4 regions of the Lysinibacillus sp. FJAT-14222 genome follow, and region 3 is predicted to be linked to each of the others. Evidence: riboswitches for the same ligand, from Rfam matches in the RefSeq annotation. Region 3 holds a riboswitch; each other region holds the start of a gene.

Region 1 (3,217 bases), on a different contig from region 3:
GTCGATGAGCAAAATGCCTCCATGCAAGCAGTCAATATGGTAGTGTCACAAGACCTATGTGTACAAGCTGAAAATTTACAAAAACTTACACAGCGATTTAATGGACAATAATGTGTAACTAATTGAAAGAAACATAAATAAAAAAGGCTATTTTGCAGGGGAAACTTTCTGCGAAATAGCCCTTTTTTATTCTATTTCAGGAGCATTGATGACCGTTGTTATCAACTTTTCCACTATATTGAGCCGCTAGCTCCGCTTAAAAACTTTAGAATTAAATATTAAATAAGCCGAAAAAACCAGTTTTTATCGTAATTAATACTATGCTAATCATAAACATCATTTCTGCGATAGTAGCAATAGAATCTTTTTTATTTTCTGCGTATTTCCATTCCATAATTGCACGTAATGTTTCAGATGCTATTAAAAAGACAATTATGATAAACTATGTTTCAAAATACCAAGCAATTCCAACATTATCATTGTAAATCATATAATAAGTACTAATTAAAAATAGAGTTGTAAAAAGTATTCGTACAAACCAATCTAGTTTTTTATGTCTTTCGTTAAGGTAATTAACAGAAAACCATATCTTTCTTTCGACACCTAGCAACTTTCTAATTATAAATCCAAAAATACTAATTATTAAAAGTAGTACAATAAGAAAAAGTATTAATGTTCCTAGTTCGATATTAATATTATTCAATTTCATTCACCTCTCAACCTGATCTTTTCTAATGAGACGAGGGCGTTACACAAGGACTTTATTGCCGTCCCAGCGGGGTATATGAAAAATGGGAGACCGTTTGGCGTAACTTTCGCTGGAACTGCATTTAGTGAGGATGTACTAATAAAACTCGCATTTTCATACGAACAAGCAAGTAAATTACGAAAAGCTCCGGAGTTGTATTAAGATCCTACAAGACTCAATTCACTTTAAAAATGACTGTTTTTCCAAAGATTGTCGCTGATAAAAGAAAAAGGCAGATTTAATCTACAACACGTAGAATAAATTCTGTCTTTTTATATTTTGTGAATCAATAGGTTGCGTTAGTTGTATAATTCGTTTGTTGCTGCATTTGAACAACCATATTCATACGGGACTATACCTATGAGTATAATTTTGCTTTTGGGAGTTATCCGATATTATAAAACAAATGGAAACAGAGAACGAGATAATTGAAGACGAACGCACAATTCAAGCATTATAACTAGAAGAAAAAGAATAAGGAACTGGAATATTTTATGTTATTTGACTTTGGAAAAATACTCCTTTACAATTGATTTTAATAATCTATAAGGAATCTATAGTACATTAGATTCCTCTAACAACTGAATAGCGTGGAGTAATAGGTGTAAATTGCGTGCAATTTACTTAAAAGGGAAGTCGGTGCAATTCCGACACTGTCCCGCAACTGTAAATGTGAGCGACTTTTCATAGACCACTGTTTAACGACGGGAAGGGGAAAAGTAGCGGTGATCATGAGTCAGGATACCTGCCTATTATGAGTACACACCAGAACCCTACGAGGAATAGGAGGTGGCATGTTGACAAAACAGAATGCTCTGTTCGTCACTGTACGTCAAACGCCCAAAATAAGAGAAGGTAGTCGCTTTCGAGGCAATTCTTTTATGCTTGGGTATAATTTGACATTATGTGATGAGTGAAAAAGATAGAATGAAGGATTTCCTCTTGTTGTAGGAAATCCTTTTTTTATGCGAAAGAATACTTCCGTTTTGAAAAATATGTACGAAAAGAGGATGCACGTATGACGAATATTCATGTATGTACAGCACAAGAATCGCAATATGTAGATATGGAAATTTGTAAGCAACCACGCACTGAAGTTGCCAAGAAAGCTACAACAAGAATGGTCGTAGAATCACTTGTCGATCAATTATTAGCTAGTAATCTTATTAGTAATGAACGATTGTTTGATCAAATTTTTTATAACAAAGATATTATTTGGATTCAAAATGAAAGTTTTAATGGGCACCTTTTTGCAAAGGCAAACATTACAGATCAGCTTAAAACAAAAACAAATGATTTTATGATGTATATGCCGACAAATCCAATTGTGTACGAGGTGAATGGTGAGCATTATCATTTAATTACTCGCATCGATTCGACTCGTGCAAAACCAAATTTAGAGCGACTTTCCCAAGTCCCTAAGGCAATACTAAGTGCTGCTCGTGTCAATGATTTATTGTGTTCGATAGTGATGCGCTTTTATGAAACATATTTGGAGGATTTATCAACAAGTGATGAAGCGAAACAAGAAAATGCTAAACTGATAAACTTTGTAGAGCGTGAATTTAAGCAATTTTTACAGGCTGTGAGTGAATTGAATGATTATCATTTAAACTGGCACCCACGCGGTAACGGGCATGAGCTATTGCTTGAATTAATTGATAATTTACAACTTTTAAAAAGTCGACCTGGCAAGGTAATAATTGATTTTTCAAATGCTCATGGTTATATAGTCGTGGAGCCTTCCTATCGCTTTATTAAACAGGATGGGGAAACGGTACAAGCTTTGTAAAGTTTAGAAATATCCGCGGCAAGGATTTAAAGATGCTCGGGGCGACCCGCACGAAGTAGGAGAATACCCGCGGAAGGAGAGCGAATACCCGCGCGAAGCAAGGAAATACCCGCGGAAGCAGGTCGAATACCCGCGGAAGCAAAGCAAATACCCGCGCGAAGCAAGAATCCCCACGAAATCACCCAGCAAATCCCACGAAACACAAAAAAACAGGACATTGATATAACTAAAATCAAGTCCTGTTTTTTTTATAAATCTATTTAGTACAATGCATAGCTGCCTCCGCTTCCTGCCATGGAACGGAGTAACCCTTGCCTTTTGCACAAAAAATACTAGAGGATGTATATTCAGGATCGGCGTTCTTATCGTAGCCAATTTGCGCGATAATGTCTTCAGTATTGTGACACAAATCATAGCCATCAAATTGTAGGGAGAGTACGCCCTTACCATTGGTGTAGGCGGCAAAGGTTGTACTGTAGCTCATAAATGTTGCGACAGGGGCACGTCCGGTTAAAATCGCATTATTTTCAGTTAAGATTGGCGCGTCAAATGTTCCAGAAGCTTGCTGAATATCGGTCATCATGCGGCCGATAAAATCACTAGGGGCTTTAAGCTTAAAGCGGTAATACGGCTCTAGTAATACATTTTCTGCTTGCTCTAGCCCTTGACGTAATGCA
Region 2 (3,217 bases), on a different contig from region 3:
CAGATGCTTATCGACTAGGCCTGCAGTTAAATATTCAATCTGAAAATATCGAAATGGACAATTTGTATTATATGAGCGTGGAATATCGGCTCTATAATGCACAAGGCGTCGAAATAGATGCCCTTGTGTCGGATACGAAGACAATAGAAGGACCAGGAATGTATACGGGCTACCAATTCCAATTAGAAAATATAAAAAATAATGCCACAACACTGGAAATGCTGGCGGAGTCTACTACAACAGCTGTTCCCCCTTTAGATGGTGCAAAATTAGTCATTGAAGAGGTGCATTTTGTAAACAAAGAAGGAGGGATTATTTCAGTAGATGGAGAATGGGCATTTGATTTACAGCCTGCCACTGTTGAAACACAGGTCTTTGTAGCGCAAAACGAGGTGACAGGTCTTGAATTACAGCAAGCTATGTTATCAAACGGTTCAATGTATATTTCCTTTACAATTAACCGTAATATTGAAGATGAAAATTATATTTTCGATACAGCACTACTAACTAGCAATAATGAAGCGTTCTATGCAAATGGTGCAAATGTTGAACGTACGAATGAATATACTACTATTAATTTAGTTTTCCCATACAGCATATGGAATGAACAGCAATCTCTTTCATTAGCTGTGAAGGGCTATGAAAAATTAAGATTAGTGAAGAAAGAATAATTTGATATTTCTTTTTTAACCAACTGCAAAGACTAGTTATTTAGAGGTATGGTCAATAATGTCCTAGCTTGTGGAGATTCATTCCTATAACCAATACCAAAACATGATTATGATAGTGTTCAGATAAATCGCTATGAACCATTGGGGATGAATACGGGTTTAGTTTAGTCATACTTATGTTCATAGCGATTCCATTTATAGTAATCCAATCAGATTAGAACAAATAAAGCGATGATTAGTTTAAAAATAATTTCTACTATTCTGAAATGTATGTTATAGTAGGAGCATAATTGAATATTGTGTAAGACTTGGTGCCAAATGAGAGTTTGGCTTAAAAGGGAAGTCGGTGAAAATCCGACGCTGTCCCGCAACTGTAATTCGGAGCAAATCACAAATGCCACTGGGAAACTGGGAAGGCTGTGAGGCGTGTTGATGAGAAGCCAGGAGACCTGCCAATTTCTAGTACACACCAAATACCTACGTGGAATAGGTGGTGAAAAGTGACCAAATAGGCACTGTGCGATAACAAATGATTTATGCGAAAGTATATACTTTTTTCGTATTGTTTTAGCATAATAATTTTAACATGCAGCCATTTTCCGAGCAGGAGATGGCTTTTTATTTTTTTCTAAAAAGGAGATTGACATGACCTATACAAGCACACTCATTGGTTACCCGTATATAGGGGAAGATCGCGAATGGAAAAAAGCATTAGAAGCATTTTGGCGCAACGAACTTTCTGAAGAGGACTTTGAGGAAAGATTAAAGAAAATCCGTTTATCTAGAATTGATAAGCAGCTACAACTTGACATCGATATGGTGACAATTGGCGATTTTACGTATTACGATAGAATGTTAGATACGGCATTGATGTTTGGTCTAATCCCAAAACGCTTTAACTGGCAAGGAGGGAAAGTTGATTTACCTACCTACTACAGCGTAGCAAGAGGAAATAAAACAGCCGTAGCTAGTGAGATGACAAAATGGTTTAATACAAACTATCACTATATTGTTCCTGAGTATGAGGGACAAGCCTTGCAACTAACAGAAAATAAAGTGTTAGCCGATTTTTTAGAGGCGAAGGAAGCGTACGGTATTATTGCGAAGCCGACATTGATTGGTCCCTATACATTTTGCAAGTTAACGAAAGGCTACAGCAAATTCACACAAGTTGAATACTTATTAGCCTTATTACCGCTCTATACGCAGGTATTAAAAGAATTAGTGGAGGCAGGGGCAAATTGGATTCAACTAGAAGAGCCGTCCCTTGTCACAACCCTTGATGCAGCAGAGATCAAGCTTGTGCAAGAGATTTACGACCAGTTAGCCGTTGCCGTTCCAGAGGCTAAGATCATGCTACAAACTTATTTTGAAGCATTATGCGCTTATGAAACATTGATTTCATTACCTGTACAAGGATTTGGTCTAGACTTTGTTCATGGCTATAAAGGAAATATGGCGTCACTTCGTCAATATGGTTTCCCTCAGGATAAAGTATTGGCAATCGGAGTTGTAAATGGACGTGATATTTGGCGTTCCAATCTAGCGGAGGTCAATGCTACGATTCAGGCGATTGAGCATTTAAGTAATGCAGCGGAGCTATGGATTCAACCATCCAGTAATCTACAACACGTACCCATTACAACTGCTCTTGAAAATGAGATTGACCCTGTTCTAAAGCACGCATTGGCCTTCGCAGATGAAAAAATCGTAGAAATTATAGAGCTGACTACATGTAGACGAGATAAAGAAGGTACCTTACAACACAATTTTTCAGAAAGTATGAAGGCGATTGAGGCTCTAAAAAATCATCCAATCCGTCAAAACAAGATGGTCCATCAAACAGTTCAAACTGTGACAACGCAAGATTTTGAACGACATAGTGAATTTACTCAACGTCAAAAGCTGCAGCAGCAAGCGTTAGCGTTACCGCTATTTCCAACGACAACAATCGGAAGCTTCCCGCAATCTGATGAGGTGAAAAGGAATCGTAATGCTTGGCGTAAAAAACAATTATCGAATGAAGCCTACGAAGCATTTATAGAGCAGGAAACAAAACGCTGGATTACGATACAAGAAGAACTAGATATCGATGTACTAGTTCATGGTGAATTTGAGCGTACAGACATGGTCGAATACTTTGGTGAAAAGCTGACTGGTTTTGCATTTACAGAAAAAGCATGGGTCGTTTCCTATGGATCACGCTGTGTCAAGCCACCGATCATTTATGGAGATGTTGCATGGGCTTCACCAATTACTGTAATAGAGTCAGCCTATGCCCAAAGCTTAACAATGCGCTTTGTAAAAGGCATGCTGACGGGGCCAGTGACGATATTAAATTGGTCCTTTGTGCGAGACGATTTGTCACGTAAAGATGTCGCTTATCAAATTGCATTAGCACTTCGTAAAGAGGTTGAAGCACTAGAAAAAGCAGGTATTTCGATTATTCAAGTGGATGAGCCAGCTCTAAGAGAAGGTTTACCGCTCCGAAAAGAAGAATGGGGTGCTTACTTAGATTGGGCTGTCAATTCGTTCAAGCTTGCTAC
Region 3 (3,217 bases):
AGCATTACCCGATCGCACAAGCACCCCTCCATCAGAACAAGTTGAGGGAAGTCTTCACTGCCAGAGTAATTATCCATCAAAAAAGCTGCCCTCGATAAAGGACAGCTCTAAAATGCTATTTTCAATTAGATTATTTGAATAACTCAGGATATACCGCCTTGGCTATTAACTCAACAGCTTCGCCAATACGTGGACCTGGACGGTTTGAGATATCAGTATCGATATAATAAATCGCTTTATTTTGAATGGCAGCGATTGAATTCCATCCATCACGAGAAAGAATTTCTGCCGCTGGGTTATCCACATAGTTTACTGTTGTTAAAATGACTTCTGGATTTTTCGCAATGACATCTTCCTCAGATATCTCTTTCCAGCCTTTTAGCTCAGCAAATACGTTGTTAACATTTGCAGCATTTAAAATCTCTTGTTGGAATGTACCAGAAGCAGCTGTAAATATTTGTGGCTTCGGACTAATTTCTAAGAAGATATTTTTTGGTTCTTTTACTTCTTTGACTTTCGCTTGGACTTCAGCGATCTTAGCTTTAATATCTTCATTTAACTTTTCGCCTTTATCTTCAATTCCCATAACGGTTGCGATTTGTTGGATGTCACCGTAAACATCATCAAATGACTTAGCTGATTGAATGGCAAACACTTTAATCCCCGCATCTTCAAGACCTTTTAATGCATTTAAAGTTTCATCATTTCCCGTTGTATAGGCAATAACTATATCTGGCTTTAACGCTAAAATTCGCTCACTATTGAATGTTACAGAATCAGAAACACGCTCAATTTTTTGTGCTTCTTCTGGATACGTATCATACTCCGTTGCACCGACGATTTTATCACCAACGCCTAGAGCATATAAAATTTCTGTATTACTCGGTTGTAAAGAAACAACAGTTTTAGGTACTGCAGCAAACTCTACTTCTACACCACGGTCATCCTTAACTTTATAGCTAGTTTTCTCAACTTGTTGATCTTCCTTAGAAACAGTATCTTTATTAGTATCCTCTTTCGTACCGCAGCCTACTAATACAAGTGCCAGCATCAACACAAACAGCCATTGTAGCTTAAACAATTTCTTCATTTCATTTATTCTCCTTTTTCTTTTTCATTGGGTATGACTTACTAAGAAACGGTATTTCAGCAATACCAGCGTGTTGATTCATATAAACTGCCATTACAAAAAATACATTGGCTAGTAATCCTAAATAATCAAAGAGAATAGTTGGTACTTCTCGTTCTTCAGATACTTTGTGCAAAGCGCGATATGATTTTTTCGCCTCACTACGGCATAAATGTAATGTAGCAGCAGCCTCCGTTCCTTGAGGTAATACAAAGTTTTGTATTTCCTCCTTCACATAACTAACATAAAAATCATAGCGATCACTTAGCCAAGTCAAATCATCTTCAGTTACCGCTAACTTACCTCGGACTGAGCCATTTACATGGTAAGCCATTGGCAAAATAACTAGTAAATCATCCGCTACTAACTCTACCGTCTCTTTTTTCACTGCTGCCAAAGCGACGCCAATATGTGTTGTAAGGCTATCAGTTCGAATTTCAAAATCAACTGTTGATGCCTTTTCACGCATAAATGGATAACAAGAATAACGTGCATCTTTTTTCAAATCTAAGTCCCCGCTTTCCTTCATGAAAAACTCTTACTTTATCAATTGCGCCTTGGCGTAATTGTAGCTGTCGCTTCGCTTTCGCTACAGATAAATACCCTTCTTAGACTTGTCCTAAAATTTCAATAAGTGTGCATAAAAAAACGTCGTTCCTACCCCTAGGAAACGACGAAAATAACATAAATAATGTCTATTATATAGCACAACATAGCCTATGTATTTGCCGCATATTCTCCTAGCTTCCGAAGAGTATTTATACGTTCAAATAAAGGTCGGTCTCCTGGCTTGTACAGTTCACTACATTCAAACTTGTTGTGGATTATAAAAACCTTCCCATCTGATATTCGACAGTGGTTTATCATATGATTCCTGTACTTACAGTTGCGGAAACAGCTTTGGTTTTTCACCGAATTCCCGATTATGCTATAGTTCAGCACCTTTATTCTGCAAGAATTATTCACTTATAAAGCAGTTTATCATAGATTGATAGGAAAAAATAGCTGTGGAGTTTGGAATAAACAAATACGATGGATAAAAATCATGTAGGTATTTTCCCTTACGCATGCGGGTATTTTCACTGCCCCTGAGGGTATTCCTTCTACTCGCACATGAATCTGTCATTCTTCATAGATCAAATCGTTTTATTTTTTCATACTCTATTACCGAAAAAATTTGCACAAAAAAATAGCCATTCCATGACCTTTAATGGATGGCTTTCTTATATTTCTTTTTGTATTTAACATCTTGTTCTTCTTCAATTAAACGCTCCGCAATTTCTAGTAGTTTCGGGTCATTGGTTTCATCGAATAGCTTTTTAAAGGATACAATAATATCATAGCGTATTAATGTCGGATGCTTTTCGTCTAAGCATGTTTGGAACCTTTTTGCCAAATATGAAACGACTAAATCTCTTTGTACCTGCCCCGCTATACCTATTTTCCAAATTGCCTGCAAAGTATGCCTTGAAGTTACTGTTTTTTCATCATACGTCACTACCCAAATCTTTAAGAAGTCCTCTAATACTCTTTCTTCTGGATCACTTTTTGCTGCGAGCGCGCATAAAAATTGCGCAGCACTTGCACGCACATGTCCATTTTTGTATGTAAGAGCTTGAACAAGCTGTTCCCAAACTGCATATGTCCAATCAACTGGTTCCTGCATAATCTTCATCAATTCTTCGTAAGATTCGTATTGAATATCGCGGTCACGCTCTGTTAAATTACTAAAAAGTTGCATAATCTCTTTTTCCATGATTCATCCCTACCTTTATTGTTTCAGAACGTAATATTATTATAATTTTTTATGGTACACTTAATTTAATTTGCGTAAAGAAGGAGAGTCTATGAATAAATTTAATACTAGGAGACTGATTTTTAGATTAATTATGATTATTTCTTTAATCGTAGTTGCATATTTTATTATCCCGGTTTCCGTTCCCATAATATTAGCAGGTGTTAGTGCATTTTTTTTAGAGCCCATTGTTAATTTCTTTAAACGGCGATGGAAAATGTCTCGTAAAGTTGCAGTCGCTTTTATTTACATAGTGAGCGTTATCTTAATTTCAATTATTTGTTACTTCACTA
Region 4 (3,217 bases), on a different contig from region 3:
CAATGAATGGATTTAATATATACTCAGGTAAAGATAATGATTCTGCCATTATTGAAATTGTAGATGAGAGAAATCAAGGGGGGCGTCCTTTTCCCGAACAGTTTGATTTAACATTGAGTACTACAATAACTGGTATACAGGACCCTTTAAAAATCGAAATTCCTGTGAAAAATAAAATTGAAGACACTGTAACTTTACAACCTAATGTAAGTCGACAATATGATAATATTCATTTTACTATTGAAAAGATCCAGCTTACTCCTATTACAACCAATATAACGACAAGACCCATTTTAACAGACAATTCACCTATCGCAGAGCTCGCAATGGGAATAGATGTTGTTGATGAACAAGGGCATAAACTAAAACTAATTGGTGGCCTTGGTTCGTATGAGTCAAATGGTAGCGATATGATTATGGATCATCGATATACACCTTTTGAATCCATTCCAAAAACAATAACCCTTAAGCCTTATATACATCTCTTTAAAGAATATCCAAAAGGTGAATATCAAATGGATGAAAATGGGGAACCAAAGATTCAATATATTCCTGAGCTGGAGGTTACACTACCTATTAACTCACAAAAATAAAAAAGTAGAGAACGTGAGATTTGCCTCACTTTCTCTACTTTTTGGTATTTCAAAATATTTACTTTAAAAGTGTAAATACCAAGTGGATCCCCATTAGATTTAAAAGCTTTCACTTGAGCCATCCCTACTCCTTGCGACTAATATACTATTAATTTTAGTTTATAAATAGGAATATTATTTATAAATATCATTTAAGTATATAAACATCCATTTATTATAATAGAAGTAACTTCAATGAAGATATTGTATTTGATATCTTATTTGACGAGCAGAACCTAGAAATATTCTCTTTTTTTGTTGAACTATTTTGAAAAAAAGAAAAATATGCTAAACTTAGCATTAAGTGAATAGCAAATGCAGAATAAAGGTGCTCTTTTAGGAGCTTAATAGGGAATTCGGTGCAAATCCGAAGCTGTTTCCGCAACTGTAAGTGTAGATGACTACAGAAATTACCACTGTCAAACGAGGAAAAATGCCTCCAGTAGATGGGAAGGTTCTGAATAGGATACACGAGCCAGGAGACCTACCTTTATTCCATCGTATTAACTCTCTTCGGAAGCTAGGAGAACTTACGGCAAATAGATGAACAGGCAAATTGTGTTTTTGTGCCTTTTTCTGTTTTCCTTAGATGCTCTCCCTTTTGTTGGAGAAGCATCTTTTTTATTTTTTGAGTTAATTGCAAATATATTCACCTATAACAAGATCAGGAGGAGAGAAATGGACTTTTATAAGAAATGGTTGAATATAGCGATTGTCTTCATCTTATCATTTTCGCTATTGTCACCTGCTGCTCTAGCAGAAACGCAGCAAATTGAAGCAAGTGATTTAGAAACGATTGAGTTAGAATCTAGCTCTACTATTAATGATCAATCTAATGGTGAAGAAGTTAGTATATCCCAAAAAAATACAAATATTGCAGACGAAGAAGTAGTAATTGATAGATCATCATTACAAACGGCAATTGATAAGGCTAAACAAGCCAAATCATCATTTAAAGTCAGTGCTGATGGAAACGATATAGACCCTGTCGATTACTGGGTAACTCAAGCTGCAATAGATGTGTATACAAATGTAATCCTATCTGCACAACAACTATTAGCAGATGAACATGCAATTCAAGAAGACATTGATGCGAAAGTATTAGCACTAAATCAGGCCACAGAGGAATTGGATAGTGCGAAAAAAGATGGTACAAAATCAAATGCTGAACTAACAACTTCGCAGGCTTACAATACTGTTGCTCAATACATGGTAGATAAACTATCCGAACCTAAATTCGGTTATGAATGGTGGATTATCACATTAGCTCGCGGTGGCTACGAAGTTCCAGCTGGCTATTACGATACTTATTATAAAAATGTCGTTGACTATGTTGTTTCTAAAGATGGCGTGCTAGATCAACGAAAATATACAGAATACTCACGATTAATTATTGCCCTTACAGCTATTGGTCAGGATCCAACAAATGTTGGTGGTTATAACTTAGTTGAAAAACTATCTGATTTCGATAAAGTTGTTTGGCAAGGTGTGAACGGTGCTTATTTCGGGTTAATTGCTCTTAATACTTGGGACTTTGAACTATCTGAAACAGCTACTACAACACGTGAAAAACTTATTGAAAGAATTTTAGAAAAGCAATTAGATGATGGTGGTTGGGCTCTATCGGGGACAAAGGCTGACCCTGATATGACAGCAATGGCTATCCAATCGCTAGCACCATACTATAAAACGGATTCAAAGGTAAAAGATGCTGTCGACAAAGCACTAACTACTTTAGCTGATTTACAATTACCAAATGGTGGTTATAAATCATGGGGGTCGGAAAATTCTGAAAGTGCTGCACAAGTTGTCACTGCCCTTACTAGCTTAGGTATCGATGCGGACAAAGACCCTCGCTTTGATAAAGTTATAGCGAATATTATGACTTATTACAGCACAAAAGAAGGTGGCTTTAAACACGTTTTAAGCGAAACGCAAGCAAATGGAATGGCTACAGAGCAGGTTGGCTATACATTAGCTGCGTATCATCGTTTGCTTAACGGTCAAACAGCGCTATACGATATGTCAGATACGAAGTCTAAGGATCCTTCAAACCCTGGAGATGGTGGTAATCCATCTAACCCTGGGGATGGAGGTAATCCTTCGAACCCTGGAGATGGTGGAAATAACAATAATTCCGGCAACGGCGAAGATAATCCAGGAGGAAATCGTCCAAATGGACATACCACGTTCTCAATCACAATCTCTTCTTCGGAGGTTCCACTAAAAGAAACAAAAGTTGAGCTTTATCCAGGAGAAACAGTATTCGACGTATTAAAACGTGTAACAAAGCAAAATGGTATTGCATTAAGCTACCGTGAAACACAATATGGTACTTATATCGATGGCATTAATGGTCTTTATGAATTTGATCGTGGTCCATTAAGTGGTTGGATGTATCGTGTAAATGGTTCTTTCCCTTCTTACTCTGCAGCACTTTACACATTATCACCTGGTGATAATGTTGAATGGCTATATACGCTCGATTTAGGTAAAGATGTCGGTGGGTACGTTGATGGAATTGAAGGTGGTGGCTCTTCAGCTGGAGGAAACAAAGAATGTAAAGAGAAAGATTGTAAAGAAGT

What was found. Region 3 has a riboswitch for cobalamin ahead of AN161_RS08535 (hypothetical protein). Riboswitches for the same ligand answer to the same signal wherever they lie in the genome.
Region 1: linked by a shared signal. The riboswitch ahead of AN161_RS02325 (hypothetical protein) and the one ahead of AN161_RS08535 (hypothetical protein) in region 3 are both predicted to bind cobalamin.
Region 2: linked by a shared signal. The riboswitch ahead of metE (5-methyltetrahydropteroyltriglutamate--homocysteine S-methyltransferase) and the one ahead of AN161_RS08535 (hypothetical protein) in region 3 are both predicted to bind cobalamin.
Region 4: linked by a shared signal. The riboswitch ahead of AN161_RS21310 (S-layer homology domain-containing protein) and the one ahead of AN161_RS08535 (hypothetical protein) in region 3 are both predicted to bind cobalamin.

The regions. Positions count from the first base shown of each region.
Region 1 covers NZ_LIYL01000005.1:57,510-60,726, reverse strand. Annotated here, with positions in the region: gene AN161_RS02335 (HAMP domain-containing methyl-accepting chemotaxis protein) at 1-111, shown strand, start outside; partial or broken gene AN161_RS30440 (amidase) at 764-910, shown strand; cobalamin riboswitch at 1,332-1,516, shown strand; gene AN161_RS02325 (hypothetical protein) at 1,767-2,540, shown strand; gene AN161_RS02320 (TetM/TetW/TetO/TetS family tetracycline resistance ribosomal protection protein) at 2,797-3,217, opposite strand, start outside.
Region 2 covers NZ_LIYL01000054.1:25,323-28,539, forward strand. Annotated here, with positions in the region: gene AN161_RS23085 (DUF4179 domain-containing protein) at 1-671, shown strand, start outside; cobalamin riboswitch at 964-1,143, shown strand; gene metE (5-methyltetrahydropteroyltriglutamate--homocysteine S-methyltransferase) at 1,317-3,217, shown strand, end outside.
Region 3 covers NZ_LIYL01000018.1:149,076-152,292, reverse strand. Annotated here, with positions in the region: gene AN161_RS08540 (cobalamin-binding protein) at 131-1,090, opposite strand; gene AN161_RS08535 (hypothetical protein) at 1,092-1,634, opposite strand; cobalamin riboswitch at 1,887-2,090, opposite strand; gene AN161_RS08530 (hypothetical protein) at 2,337-2,885, opposite strand; gene ytvI (sporulation integral membrane protein YtvI) at 2,977-3,217, shown strand, end outside.
Region 4 covers NZ_LIYL01000050.1:94,977-98,193, reverse strand. Annotated here, with positions in the region: gene AN161_RS21315 (DUF5643 domain-containing protein) at 1-593, shown strand, start outside; cobalamin riboswitch at 942-1,139, shown strand; gene AN161_RS21310 (S-layer homology domain-containing protein) at 1,311-3,217, shown strand, end outside.